Regions from separate parts of the Arthrobacter sp. NPDC093139 genome, predicted to be linked through region 1. Evidence: riboswitches for the same ligand, from Rfam matches in the RefSeq annotation. Region 1 holds a riboswitch; the other holds the start of a gene.

Evidence for each region. A riboswitch is a leader RNA that binds a small molecule or an ion and turns the genes downstream of it on or off. The one in region 1 is predicted to bind thiamine pyrophosphate.
Region 2: another riboswitch for thiamine pyrophosphate. It lies ahead of thiD (bifunctional hydroxymethylpyrimidine kinase/phosphomethylpyrimidine kinase); the one in region 1 lies ahead of ACIP90_RS14790 (ECF transporter S component).

The regions. Positions count from the first base shown of each region.
Region 1 covers NZ_JBIVOO010000009.1:131,350-138,370, reverse strand. The annotation lists gene ACIP90_RS14820 (PEP/pyruvate-binding domain-containing protein) at 1-717, shown strand, start outside; gene ACIP90_RS14815 (universal stress protein) at 799-1,617, shown strand; gene ACIP90_RS14810 (TerC family protein) at 1,642-2,874, opposite strand; gene ACIP90_RS14805 (hypothetical protein) at 3,057-3,221, opposite strand; gene ACIP90_RS14800 (DUF4235 domain-containing protein) at 3,348-3,611, opposite strand; gene ACIP90_RS14795 (heme-degrading domain-containing protein) at 3,648-4,199, opposite strand; TPP riboswitch at 4,338-4,479, shown strand; gene ACIP90_RS14790 (ECF transporter S component) at 4,550-5,170, shown strand; gene ACIP90_RS14785 (ABC transporter ATP-binding protein) at 5,170-6,834, shown strand; gene ACIP90_RS14780 (energy-coupling factor transporter transmembrane component T family protein) at 6,831-7,021, shown strand, end outside.
Region 2 covers NZ_JBIVOO010000001.1:59,733-66,753, forward strand. The annotation lists gene ACIP90_RS00320 (Rne/Rng family ribonuclease) at 98-3,526, shown strand; TPP riboswitch at 3,703-3,800, shown strand; gene thiD (bifunctional hydroxymethylpyrimidine kinase/phosphomethylpyrimidine kinase) at 3,783-5,333, shown strand; gene rplU (50S ribosomal protein L21) at 5,678-5,986, shown strand; gene rpmA (50S ribosomal protein L27) at 6,047-6,310, shown strand; gene obgE (GTPase ObgE) at 6,428-7,021, shown strand, end outside.

The DNA of each region.
Region 1 (7,021 bases):
TTCTGCCTCCACCGGACCAGGCAGCTGGCTGGTCTGCGGGAGCTGCCGAAGTTCAACGTCGTGGTGGTCCTGGGTGAGATGCACCGGCAACTCGCCGAGGTGGGCAAGGACCTTGCGGGGGCGGGGCGAATTGCGGCCCCCGAGGACGTTTTCTTCCTCACCTTCGACGAACTTCGTGTGGGGCTGCGGGGTGCAGATCTGTCCGGCATCGTGGGCGGCCGCCGGCGGCACTACGATCTGGAACTGCGCCGCCGGCACATTCCCCGGTTACTCCTCTCCGACGGGACAGACGTCGAAGCTGCCTTCGCGCCGACTGCGGGGCCCCGAGCAGAGGGAATCCTGGCAGGCACGCCCGCCTCAGCCGGCACCGCCACCGGCACAGTGCGTGTCATCCTGGACCCCGTCGGCGCGCATCTGGAACCCGGGGAAATCCTGGTGGCGCCCTCCACGGATCCGGGCTGGACGCCGCTCTTCCTGACAGCCGGAGCCCTGGTCATGGAGATGGGCGGAGTGATCTCGCACGGGCCAGTCGTTGCCCGCGAGTACGGCATTCCCGCCGTGGTGGGCGTCCCGGACGCCACCACCCGCCTCCGCACCGGCGATGCCGTGACAGTGGACGGGGCGGCAGGAACGGTCGGGCCTGCCATCCCGCTTCCACAGAATCTGGACCTGCCGACGCCCTCACGCCGGGAAGATCCGGGGGCATCGGGGCGTTAAATTCAGTAGGACCAGCGATTGGGACCGAGGCATTCTGCGGGTCCGGGTGAGCTGGCGGGGGTAGTCAGGGGGCCGGTAACAATGGGCAAGACAGTGGCAGTTGGCTATGACGGCTCGGACCAGTCCAAGCTGGCCCTGCGGTGGGCCGCGGAGTACGCGATGGCATCGCAGGCCGTCCTGCGGATCATACACGCGTGGATTTGGCCCATGTTCACCCACGACGTGGGGCCGGTGAAGGGAGTTGCCGACAGCGGGTTACGGCACGCAGCCGAGGCCATTCTTTCCGAAGGCGTGGAGCTTGCCCGCGGCATCTCGCCCGATCTGCACATAGAACCGCGGATGGTTGCCGGCCTGCCCGCGGATGTCCTGCGCAAGGAATCCCCGGCTGCGGACCTGCTGGTGGTCGGGAACCGCGGGCTGGGCGGCTTCCTTGGAAAACTTGTGGGCTCGGTGTCCGTCGGCCTGGCCGGCATGTGTCCCGGCCCTGTAGTGGTGGTCCGCGCCGAGCGTGCGGAAGGAAAACCGGTGATCGCCTGCGTGGACGGGCATCTGAGGAGCAGCAAGGTCCTGGAGCGGGCAGTCAGTGTGGCACAGACCTTGCAGACGAAGCTGCGGATCGTTCACGTGGATCCGCCGATGCCGGCTTGGGGACGCCATGCCCCCTCGCAGTTTCACGGCAGGGATGTTCTGCGTAATGCCATGCTCCACGTGCAGGGGCTCGATCCCGGCCTGGCCGTTTCGGAGGAACTTCTCTCCGGCCATTCCGTGGCCGCTGCGCTGGTCGACGCGGGGACTGATGCGGAACTGCTGGTGTTGGGGGCGCCCAAGCGTGAAGGCCATCCCGGAACCCTGGCCACCGTTCTGACCCACGCACATTGCAACGTCATGATCGCAAGGTAGCAAAGGCAGCAAGGGCTCCAAGGCTCAACCGCCGCCCTTGTCGGAACTGCCGCGCTCGTCGGAACCGTCGGAGCGGCCCTCCTTCCCATCATGTTGTCGGTGGGCCCGGGCTATCAGGTCCATCAGTTCCTTCTCGTCTTTTGCCTGCCGCCGGTGTTTGGGGCCGAACCTGCGTATCTGTTGTTCTTCCGCGACCAGCTTCGCGAAGATCCGGCTCCGTTCCCCGAGATCATTCGTGTAATCAGGGTCGAGGTAGTTGATGACATCGCGGCGGGCAGCGGACACGACCGCTTGAGCCTTCCCCCGGGGACTGATCAGCGATGCGAGAACTGTGAGGCCCAGCACGGCAATAATCACTGTGAGCGAGAGCGCTGTATCGAACTCGACTACCGGTACTGGGTCGCCGTCATTGATGAACGGCACGTTGTTTTCGTGGAGGGCATGGAGCAAAAGTTTCACGCCGATGAACCCCAGGATCAGCGCCAGGCCGTAGGAGAGGAAAATGAGGCGGTTCAGGAGGCCGTCGATCAGGAAGTACAGCTGGCGAAGGCCCAGGAGCGCGAACGCGTTTGCCGTGAACACGATGAAGACGTCCTCGGTCAGGCCAAAAATGGCCGGGATCGAGTCCAGCGCGAAGAGAATGTCGGTCCCGGCGATGGCCACCATCACGAGCAGCATCGGCGTCAGTGTCTGTTTGCCGTCCTGCAACGTGAGCAGCTTGTCGCGGTCGTAGTAGTCCGCGGTGTGAAACAGCCGTTGGGTCATCCGGATCATGATGTTGTCGGCGGACTTTTCCTCCGAGCGGTCGGGTCTAAGCATGTTGCCTGCGGTAATCAGCAGAATCAGTGCGAAAAGGTAAAAGACCCACGCGAAGGTGTTAATGAGCGCGGCCCCCAGAAGAATGAAGACAGTGCGTGCGGCCAAGGCGAACGCTATTCCGAACAGCAGCACTTTTTGCTGGTCTTCGCGCGGCACGCCAAAGCTGTTCATGATCACCAGGAAGACAAACAGGTTGTCCACTGACAAAGCCTTCTCGGTCAGGTAGCCGGCGAAATATTCTGCGCCGGGGGATGCCCCTCCGAAAGCGAAAATTCCGGACCCGAAGCAGAGTGCGATCCCCACATAGACGGATGACCAGATGACCGCTTCCTGCAGGGTGGGAATGTGGGCACGGCGGACGTGGACAAAGAAGTCAAAGGCCAGCAGCGCAACGATGCCCGCGACGGTCAGCACCCATATCAGTGGAGGAACGTCCATCATTCCTGCTCCCGGTAGCCGATGAAGGCACGGCAGGACGATGCAGCGCGTACGGGAGCTGCACCGCTTCCCGCCTTGCGGTCAGGCTACTCCCTATTGCCGCTCCCGGCGTACCCTCCGCTGGACCTGGTTCCACAGAGGAACAGTTGACGGACCAGGGCCGGCGGCCGCAGCGAGCTTTCCTAGAGAGCAAGCTCGCTGCTGCCGCTGATTGAAAAGCAACCATCTCCGTCGCCATCATCACGTGAGATGTAGGTGGTGAAGTCAGCAAGCGACATGAAGCAGTAGAAGTCGCTGTAGCGGTAGTTCGCTTTTTCTGCCTTCGTCGCCACTTTGATCATCATCACTTTCGCAGTCGAGGTTTTCGTTGTCTGTTGAGTCAACGATGCGCGGCCACGATCAAGGTTTGCATCGGTTGGATGCAGAGTTCGGGCAAGACTGGGCAAGAATTTGCGAAGCAAACGCAGTGTGGGCTAGACGATGTCCTGGGTCTTGGCGAAGCGGGTGATGGCCCGCTGCGTGCCGCGGTTTGCCAGCACCTGGATTACCGCGCTCACGGACGCGGAAATGAGGGCGAACGTCAGGGCTGTGCGCAGCGTCGTGGGGACGTCGTCCTTGTCGCCCTTGGGGGGCTTCCGCCCGGTGACCTTTTCCCAAATGGTATCCACGGCCTTGGTGCCGGCGTACCCTGCAAGCAGGCTGATGCCAGTGCCAAGCAACTTGATGAAGAAACTCATTCCGGGACTCCCTGCGTCATGAATACTGGTCTTTCCCTAGCCTAGCCGTATGGAGCCGTGGATTTCCCGCAGCGCCTGGACCACGAGGTCGTGGTCCTCCATCTGTGGCAGCCCGGAAACGGTGACGACTGCTACAGCTCCCACCCCGCGCACGTACACGGGGAAGGCCCCGCCGTGGGCAGCGTAGGTTGACTGGTCGAACCACGCATTGTCCTCGATCCGGCCTCCGCCAAGCCGGCCGCGCAGGCCCACCAGCAAAGACGGCTCCTCGTAGCGGGCCGCCGTCCGCTGCTTGGCCCGCACCCAGCCCTCGTTGTCCGGCGTGGCCCCCTCGAGCGCCACGTGGAAGAGGACCTGGTCCCCCTTTGTGATGTCGATGGCTATCGGGAGATTGCTTTGCTTGCCCATTTCCACCAACTGGAGGCCGAGTGTCAGGGCGTCATCCTTGCTGAACCTGGGCAACTGCAGCTCGGCTACTTCCCCCTCAATCCGCTCAATCAGGGCTTCCAAGGCGCCTGCCGGCTGCTCATCCGGAGAGTCAGGGTCGAAGGCGGGCACGGCGCGGCTGCCGGAATCGTCATGCGTCATGGCCCCAATGTACTCCGGTACGATGACGGCTCTCCTCCCCTCCTCTGGCGGACGCCGCCGTACTTCCCGGAATGTGACTGAAGCGCCGGGCTGTCAAGGCGGTCCCGGTGTAAACTGGATCAGCCCATAAGGGCAGATTTATTACGACAGGGGAGCGCCGCCGTCGGACCTCACTGGCATTGCCAGGGAACCGCGGAAGGGCGCTGAGAGTGCGGACAGCCGCAGACCCTCGAACCTGATCCGGCTAGTACCGGCGCAAGGGAGTCGAGTTCTCAGAGTGTCCGGCAGCAGGCAACCCACCGCCCGCAGCCGGGGAGCGCTTTCCCCTCCTGATCCTCAGGAGGACCATCATGACAACTGCAGCAATCAAGAAGACCGGTTACAACTGGCGCGTGGCCGACATCGTTGTGGCGGCACTGATCGCCGTCGCCGGCGGCGTGATTTTCTGGGCGTGGTCCCAGGGCGCCAACCTCATCTCCGCTCCCATCAACGCGGTCTATCCGCCGCTCACCGGCCTCTACGCCGGCGGCTGGATGATCCCGGCGGTGCTCGGCATGCTCATCATCCGCAAGCCCGGCGCGGCACTGTTCTGCGAAACCGTGGCCGCCACCGGTGAACTAATCATGGGATCCCAGTACGGCACCACGGTGCTGATTTCCGGCCTCCTGCAGGGCCTCGGTGCGGAACTCGTCTTCGCAGCGTTCCGGTACAAGAAGTTCAACCTGCCCGTTTCGCTGCTGGCCGGCGCGGGTGCGGGGCTGTTCTGCGGCCTGAACGATTCCTTCGCTCCGTGGGGCTGGAACATCGCCTACGCGGCCGGAGACAAGCTGGCCTACGTCATCTTCACCGCCATCTCGGGCGCCATCATCGCCGGTGCGCTGTCCTGGATCGCTACGCGCGGCCTCGCCAAGACCGGCGTGCTGAGCTCGTTCGCGTCCCGCAAGGCAGCCACGGAGCCCGTCTTCAACTGATGCCCGGACACCACGACGGCGGTGTCCGCCCCGCCGCGGTCACCGCCCGCGGCTGGGGCTGGCGCCACGCCGGCCGCACGAAACCCGCGGTCAACGCCCTTGACCTGGACATCCGCCCGGGGGAGCGGGTGCTGCTCCTGGGGCCTTCAGGCGCCGGCAAGTCCACCCTGCTCCACGCCCTCGCCGGCGTGCTCGGTGACACCACGGCGGGCAGCAGCACAGCGGACGACGGCGGTCCCTCCGGCAGCGACGACGCGGACGAAAGCGGCAGCCTCCTGATCGACGGCGAACCGCCGCGCGCCCAGCGAGGCCGCGCCGGGCTCATGCAGCAGGACCCCGAAACGCAGGTGGTCCTCTCCCGCCTCGGCGACGACGTCGCCTTCGGCGCCGAAAACCTCTCCGTGCCCCGCGACGCGATCTGGAGCCGCGTGCACGAGGCCCTGGACGACGTCGGGCTCGCGCACCTTCCGCTGGACCACCCGACGTCGGCCCTGTCCGGGGGACAGAAGCAGCGCCTCGCGCTGGCGGGCATCCTGGCGATGCGCCCCGGGCTCATCCTGCTGGACGAACCCACCGCCAACCTGGATCCGGCAGGCGTCCTGGAAGTCCGCGACGCAGTGGGCCGCTGCCTCGACAAGACCGGCGCGACGCTGGTGGTGGTGGAGCACAGGGTCGCGGTGTGGAAAGACCTCGTGGACCGGATCATCGTGCTGCAGCCGGGATCCGCCACGCAACCTGCCGTGCTGATCGACGGCGCCCCCGACCAGGTCCTGGTGCAGGCCCGCGAGATGCTGATCGCCGCCGGGGTCTGGGTGCCGGGGTACGTTCCGTCCACCCGGCGCCGGTTGCACGGCGGCTTCCCGGGCGGCGAGGGCCAGCCGGAACCCGTTTCCGGACAGTCTGACCTGGTGCCCGGCCAACTGGGCCGCGTGCCCGGCCAACTGCTCCTGGCGGCCGAGGGCGTGGGCGTCTCCCGGGAGCGTCCGCGGAGACCCGGCTTCAAGTCCGTTCCTCCGCTGCCCATCCAGCGGGACATCACGGCGCAGGTCCGCGCCGGTGAAGCCTTGACCATTACGGGGGCCAATGGCGCCGGTAAATCCACATTCGCGCTGACGCTCGCCGGCCTGATCCCTCCCGTCGAGGGCAAGGTGTCGGCCACCGTGGAGCTGAGCCGAGGAACGGGGATCGATCCCTACAGATGGCGGGCCGAGCAGCTGATCGCCAGGATCGGCACGGTCTTCCAGGAACCCGAGCACCAGTTCGTCACCGGCAGGGTCTTGGACGAGCTGCAGTTTGGCCCGCGGCACATGGGCCACGGGGAAGAGCGGGTGGACGAACTGCTCGAAAGGCTGCGCCTGACGGGTCTTGTGGACGCCAACCCGTACACGCTCTCGGGCGGGGAGAAGCGGCGGCTCTCGGTGGCCACCGTCCTGGCGGCCCATCCGCAGGTCCTGGTCCTCGACGAGCCGACGTTCGGCCAGGACGCCAACACCTGGGCGGAACTCGCCTCCTTCCTCTCCGAACTGCTCGATGCCGGAACCGCCGTAGTCTCCGTGACGCACGACCAGGAATTCACCCAGGTGCTGGGCGGCACCGAGCTCAAACTGGGCGCACCGGAACTCCGTGTGCCCGGCGTCGGGACACCGAAGGCGGCGACATCATGAGGGCCCCCCTGACGATCGCCGGGAACCGCGCCCTGCTGACGCGCGCCAACCCGCTGGCCAAACTCGTTGCCGTTTTCCTCATCACCCTGGTGCTCGCGCTGTCCATCGACTGGATGTCCGCCTCCGTCGCGCTGGCCTGCGAACTGCTGTTGTTCCCGCTGGCAGGGCTGACCTTCACGCTGCTCTG
Region 2 (7,021 bases), on a different contig from region 1:
TCCAATTGACTTCTGTCAACGCCTGCGGGTTTTGACAATATGTGCCCCAACGGGTGCCGGATGTGGCGGCATGTCAGGGGCAGGAGTGTCGCCACATATGGATAATGACCAGGTAAACGCCGTTAACGAAGATCCGGCCGCCAGCGGGGAAGCGGAAGCTCCCAAGAAGGCCACCCGCACACGGCGCAAGGCAGCGCCGAAGGTAAAGGAATCCGAGACCCAGGCGTCGCTGCCGGAACCGGCGCTGCAGGAGCCTGTCCTCGGCGAGCCCGCGCTGTCGGCTGAGTCCGTAGTGTCGGAACCCGTGGATGCAGCGCATTCTGAAGTGACGGCGGTGGAAGCTGCCGTTGCGGAGGCCAAAGCCCCGGTGCGTCGCACGCGTTCCCGCAAGAAGGCCGCGGACGAGCCGCTCCCCGCGTTCGCCGAAGAGGCGGGCGCCGAGGCAGCCGCCGGGGCACCCGCCGAGGCAGCCGCCGGGGCACCCGCTGAAGCGGCCGCCGTCGAGCCCGCCAGTGCCGAGCCGGCCGGAGAACCTGAAGCGAAGCCAGCGCGCCGCCGCCGCGTTGCCAAGCCCAAGACCGCAGAGCCCCAGACTGCGGAGCTCGCCACCGAACAGCCCGCCACTGAGGAGCAGGCAGCGCCCGCGTCAGCGGCGCCCGCCTCCGCAGAAGCCGCCGAAGCCGCAGCGGCCGGGTCCCCTGCTGAAACTTCTGCCGTGGAAACTCGGGTCGAAGAAACGCCGGTCGCAAAAATCCAGGCGGAGACAGCCGCCGCGCAGGCCGCCGAAGCTGAAGGCGCCGAGGATGCAGCCGAGACCGAGGAGGAGCCGTCGCCGGCCGCTCCGGCAGGATCCCTCTTCCTGGAGCCGGCATCGGTCACGTCGATCATCTTCCAGGCGCCCGACCTCAACACCGTGATCCGCCCGGCTGCCACTCCCGCCGCGGAGGACACCGAGGCCGAAGGCGGCGAGGACGAGCAGGAGGACGAGGGCGGACGCCGCCGCCGCCGCAGCCGCGGCCGCCGGGGGCGGAATCGCGCTGACCGTGACGTCTCGGAGCGCGACGATTCCGGAGCCGACACCGAGGGCGCAGACGCGTCCGAGGATGCAGACGAAGAGACCGTGGGCCAGGGCGACGAAGGTGTGACGTCCCGCCGCCGGCGCCGCCGCCGCCGCGGTGACCAGGACCTCGAGCTCACCGGCGGGGGAGACGACGATCCCCCCAACACGGTGACCCGCGTCCGGGCCCCGCGCGTTCCCAGCGAGCCTGTTGTCAGTAACCGGGTGACCAGCGTCAAGGGCTCCACGAGGCTCGAAGCGAAGAAGCAGCGCCGCCGTGAATCCCGCGACACCGGCCGCCGCCGCACCGTCATCACCGAGGCCGAATTCCTGGCCCGCCGCGAATCAGTGGACCGGCAGATGATCGTGCGCCAGCGCGACGACAGAATTCAGATCGGTGTCCTCGAGGACGGCGTGCTGGCCGAGCACTTCGTGTCCAAGACACAGCAGGACTCGCTGATCGGCAACGTCTACCTGGGCAAGGTCCAGAACGTCCTGCCGTCGATGGAAGCGGCCTTCGTTGATATCGGCCGCGGCCGCAATGCTGTGCTCTACGCCGGTGAAGTGAACTGGGAAGCCGTTAACCTCGAGGGCAAGCAGCGCCGGATCGAGAACGCCCTGAAGTCGGGGGACTCCGTCCTCGTCCAGGTCACCAAGGACCCCGTGGGCCACAAGGGTGCACGCCTGACAAGCCAGATCTCCCTGCCCGGGCGCTACCTGGTGTACGTGCCCGGCGGTTCCATGACGGGCATCTCCCGCAAGCTGCCCGACGTCGAACGCAACCGCCTGAAGCGGATCCTCAAGGACCGCCTGCCCGAGGATGCCGGCGTCATCGTCCGCACAGCGGCCGAGGGCGCGTCGGAGGAAGAGCTGACGCATGACATCAACCGCCTCCGGGCGCAGTGGGAGGGCATCGAAAGCCAGGCGAAGTCCACCAAGGTCCTCGCTCCCGAGCTGCTGTACGGCGAACCGGACCTGACCATCAAGGTTGTCCGCGACGTCTTCAACGAGGATTTCTCCAAGCTGATCGTCTCCGGCGACGAAGCCTGGGACACGATCGAGGCCTACGTCACCTACGTTGCCCCGGACCTTGTCGGGCGGCTTGAGAAGTGGACCAAGGACCAGGACATCTTCTCGGCCTGGCGCATTGACGAGCAGATCCACAAGGCCCTGGACCGCAAGGTGTTCCTGCCCTCCGGCGGTTCACTAGTCATTGACCGCACGGAGGCTATGACCGTGGTGGACGTCAACACCGGCAAGTTCACCGGCAGCGGCGGCAACCTCGAGGAAACCGTTACGAAGAACAACCTGGAGGCGGCAGAGGAAGTTGTCCGCCAGCTGCGCCTGCGGGACATCGGCGGAATCATCGTGATCGACTTCATCGACATGGTTCTGGAGTCCAACCGTGACCTCGTGCTGCGCCGTATGGTGGAGTGCCTGGGCCGCGACCGCACCAAGCACCAGGTGGCGGAAGTGACCTCACTGGGTCTCGTCCAGATGACCCGCAAGCGCATGGGCACCGGCCTGCTGGAAGTCTTTGGCGAACAGTGCGAGGTATGCGCCGGCCGCGGCGTGGTGACGCACGACGAGCCCGTGGAACACCGGCGGGCGAACGTTGTTGCGGCCGAGCACCACGTTCCGCGGGCGGAGCACCAGCCCGCCGTGCGGACCGAACGCAAGAGCCGCCGGCGCGGCAAGGGTGGTCAGGTTCCTGCGGAAACGGGCCCCGCCGCACCCGCCGCGGTCCACCATGAGCCGTCGGAGGCTGAGCGCCACGCCAAGGCTGAGGCGACACGGGCCGCACTCGCCAACATCGCGGCCGCGGCCCATGCAGCGCATCTCCATGAGGACGCCGCGCACCAGGCCGCGTCCGCCGGAGCACAGCGCTCCGTCCCTGCCCCGGCGCCGTCCGGTCCGGAAAGCCCGGCGGTGCACCGTACCCCGGAGACGGAGAGCGTTTCAGGCCGTCCCGGCGCCGTGCTGACCTTTGGCGGCGAGAAAGTCGTGCTTCCTTTCGTCGAGCACGCCGGCGAGCCGGCCTCCGAAACTCCTGCCCTGACGCTGGACCGGCTGGAGGAGGCGTTCGCGCACCTCGGCGCGCCGGCCGTTCCCGCTGAGGAGCAGCCGACGGCGGACCGCGCACCTGCCGCGGGGGAGACGCCTGCTGCCGAGCCGGCAGCGCCGGCCGGAACGCGACCTGCCCCGGCAGGTGCGGACCACGACGCCGACCGGTTCGCTGACCACTCGGCGGTGCAGACCCGCACGCGCCGGCCGCGCCGCAACCGCAGTGCCAGCCGGGCTCAGGGCGCAGCCAATGAGACGTCCGTGGAACACCACGAGACCGCCCCGGCATCAGCAGCCGGGCACTCGCACGAAGCCAAGGCGCCGGTTTCAGGGAGCGCCGCTGCCCCGAAGCCTGCCAGCGAACCGATCATTCTCGGCGTCGGCGTGCCTGCGTCCGAGCTCTGAGCTGGACGGGTTCCCGCTTTAAGCTGATCTGATGCAACGGGCCGGTGCCGCAACTGCGACACCGGCCCGTTGTGCTTCAGCGCCAGAGCGGCCGCGGGCTGTTGCCCCGGCAATTGCGGGGCTGCCGGTCGCAAACTGCAACGCAGTGCCCGCAGGGCAGCAAACCGCTAGGCTGGGGGACTGACACGGGGTGCCGCGCACGGAGCCGGCTGAGATCCAAACCCGTTGAACCTGACCGGTTAGCACCGGCGAAGGGATGTCTCCTTTGTCTTCACTATCTGCCCTGAACCTTGTCCAGCCTGCAACGCCTGAGGCTGTGCCGCCCATCCGCAGGATTCCCCGCGTCCTGGCCATTGCCGGCTCGGACCCGTCCGGCGGAGCCGGCATCCAGGCGGACCTGAAAAGCATCGCGGCCACGGGTGGCTACGGAATGGCGGCCATCACGGCACTGACCGCCCAGAACACCCGGGGCGTCAGCGCCGTCCATCTCCCCCCGGCCGAGTTCCTGACGGCACAGTTGACCGCCATCAGTGACGACATCGCCGTGGACGCCGTAAAGATCGGCATGCTGGGCGACGCACAGGTGATTGCCGCGGTGCGGGTCTGGCTGGAGAAGGTGCGCCCCGGCGTCGTCGTTCTTGATCCCGTGATGGTGGCAACCAGCGGGGACCGGCTTCTGCAGGAGTCCGCCGAGGCGGCACTGCAGGAACTCCTGCCGCTGGCCGACCTGATCACGCCCAACCTCGCCGAGCTTGCGATGCTGCTCGGGGAGCCGGTGGCCTCCACCTGGCCGGACGCGCTGGAGCAGGGCAAACGGCTGGCCGCCGAAACGGGGGCCACCGTCCTCGTCAAAGGGGGGCACCTGGACGGTGCCGACTGCCCCGACGCCCTGGTGAATACGGGCGGCGCCCTGTCGGCCGATGTCGTCGTGGTGGACGGCCAGCGGGTGCCGACCCGCAACAGCCACGGGACCGGATGCTCCCTGTCCTCGGCGATGGCCACTATGCAGGCCCGTGTGGGCGACTGGGAACAGTCACTCCGCACCGTCAAGCCCTGGCTGGAAGAGGCCCTCCGCTCCTCCGGGCAGCTTGAGGTGGGACACGGCAACGGGCCGGTCCACCACTTCCACCACTTGGCGTCCCCGGGTGCTGGCGCTGAGGGCAGTTTCGCCGACCTGCTCCATGCGGAGGCCGCCGCGGATCTCGACGCGATCTACGGCCTGGGCTTTATCCGCGGGCTGGCTGAAGGCACGCTTCCCGAAAGCGAGTTCGCCTATTACCTCGCACAGGATGCCATCTACCTCAACGGATACTCGCGCGTCCTGGCACGGGCCAGCGCGCTGGCTCCCACCGAGGCCGAGCAGCTCTTCTGGGCCCGTTCTGCGCAGCAGTGCCTCGAAGTGGAGTCCGAGCTGCACCGCAGCTGGCTCAGCACCCGGATGGTGCTGCCTGACCTCGGGCCGGTCACCAAGGCTTATGTGGACCACCTGGTGGCGGCGTCTGCCTCGGGGAGCTATGCCGTGCTGGTAGCCGCGGTGCTCCCGTGCTTCTGGCTTTACGCCGAAGTCGGGGAGACCCTGCACTCCGAATTCCTCGCAGCCGGCGCCCCCGAAGGACACCCGTACGCTGAGTGGTTGCGCACCTACGCCGACGAGGGCTTTGCAGAGGCCACCCGGCAGGCCATCGCCATCACCGACGCCGCGGGCCGCGCGGCGTCCGACGCGGAACGCAGCCTGATGCTGACGGCATTCAGGCAGTCCTGCCGCTACGAGGTCGATTTTTTCGACGCGCCGCGGCTCCACAGCTGAACGGTCTCCGGCGCAGGAGCCGGTAAGATAAACGCGCACGGTGACGGCAGGTCGGTGCAACAGCCCTGTGGTGGTTATCACGGACAACCCGCCGAAACCAGCCTCATTTGCGGCCGAAGACGAAATTAGCGTATTCTAGATCTTCGGTGCTTACGCCAACACTTGGGTTATGACCCCGGGAACGGTCCTTTTGGAATTCCAAACGGCATTGTTCCGGGGATAGCTCACGGATTCCCCCGGGGAATCCACGGCGTTGAGGCACAGCGAGAGCCGGACCAAACACCTTTGGACCCAGGTTCCGCACGCAAATTTAGTAATAAACGTCGAGAGAAGTGAGTTCCCAAGTGGTGTACGCGATTGTCCGCGCAGGCGGCCGCCAAGAGAAGGTTTCCGTTGGAGACTTCGTTACCCTGAACCGCGTCGCCGGTGGAGCCGGCAGCACCATTGAGCTGCCCGCACTGCTCCTGGTAGACGGTGACAAGGTCACATCCGCAGCTGCGGACCTGGCCAAGGTAACTGTTACGGCTGAGATCCTCCAGGACCTCCGTGGTCCGAAGATCGTCATCCAGAAGTTCAAGAACAAGACCGGTTACAAGAAGCGCCAGGGTCACCGTCAGGAACTGACCAAGGTCAAGATCACCGGTATCAAGTAACCTCTGGTTACTGTTCAGGTTTTCAGCAGATTCCCCAGAATTTAAAGGCAGGCATTCCAAATGGCACATAAAAAAGGCGCGAGCTCCACTCGCAACGGTCGTGACTCCAACGCCCAGTACCTCGGCGTCAAGCGCTTCGGCGGCCAGGTAGTTTCCGCAGGCGAAATCATCGTCCGCCAGCGTGGCACCCACTTCCACCCCGGTGCAGGCGTTGGCCGCGGTGGCGATGACACGCTGTTCGCACTGCAGGCAGGCGCTGTCGAATTCGGCACCCGCCGCGGCCGTCGAGTCGTGAACATCGTTGCTGCTGCAGCTGCAGAGTAACAACAGGATCTGAACCGGTGGAGCGGGCCATGATGGCCCGCTCCACTGGTCTTTTAACCGCATTACAATCAATTTGGGCGTCCAGAACGTCCGGATTAAGCACAGAGGAGATTCACCGTGGCGAGCTTTGTAGACCGGGTAGTACTGCACGTATCCGGCGGTACCGGCGGCCACGGCTGTGTCTCGGTGCACCGTGAGAAGTTCAAGCCGCTTGGCGGCCCCGACGGCGGCAACGGAGGCAACGGCGGAGACGTCATCCTCCGCGTGGACTCCCAGACCACCACGCTGCTGGACTACCACCACGCCCCGCACCGGCATGCCACCAACGGCGGGCCCGGCATGGGCGACTGGCGTGGCGGCAAGAACGGCGAAACCCTGATCCTTCCGGTCCCGGACGGCACGGTCGTCAAGACCAAGGACGGCGAGGTCCTGGCGGACCTCGTCGGCGAAGGCACCGAGTTCATCGCCGCGGCCGGCGGGCTCGGTGGACTGGGCAATGCGGCGCTGTCGTCCCAGAAGCGCCGGGCGCCGGGCTTTGCTTTGCTCGGCATCGAGGGCGAGTCCAGCGACATCGTGCTGGAACTGAAGTCCATCGCAGATATCGCCCTGGTCGGCTTCCCGTCCGCCGGCAAGTCAAGCCTGATCGCCGCCATGTCCGCCGCGAGGCCCAAGATCGCCGATTATCCTTTCACGACGCTCATCCCCAACCTC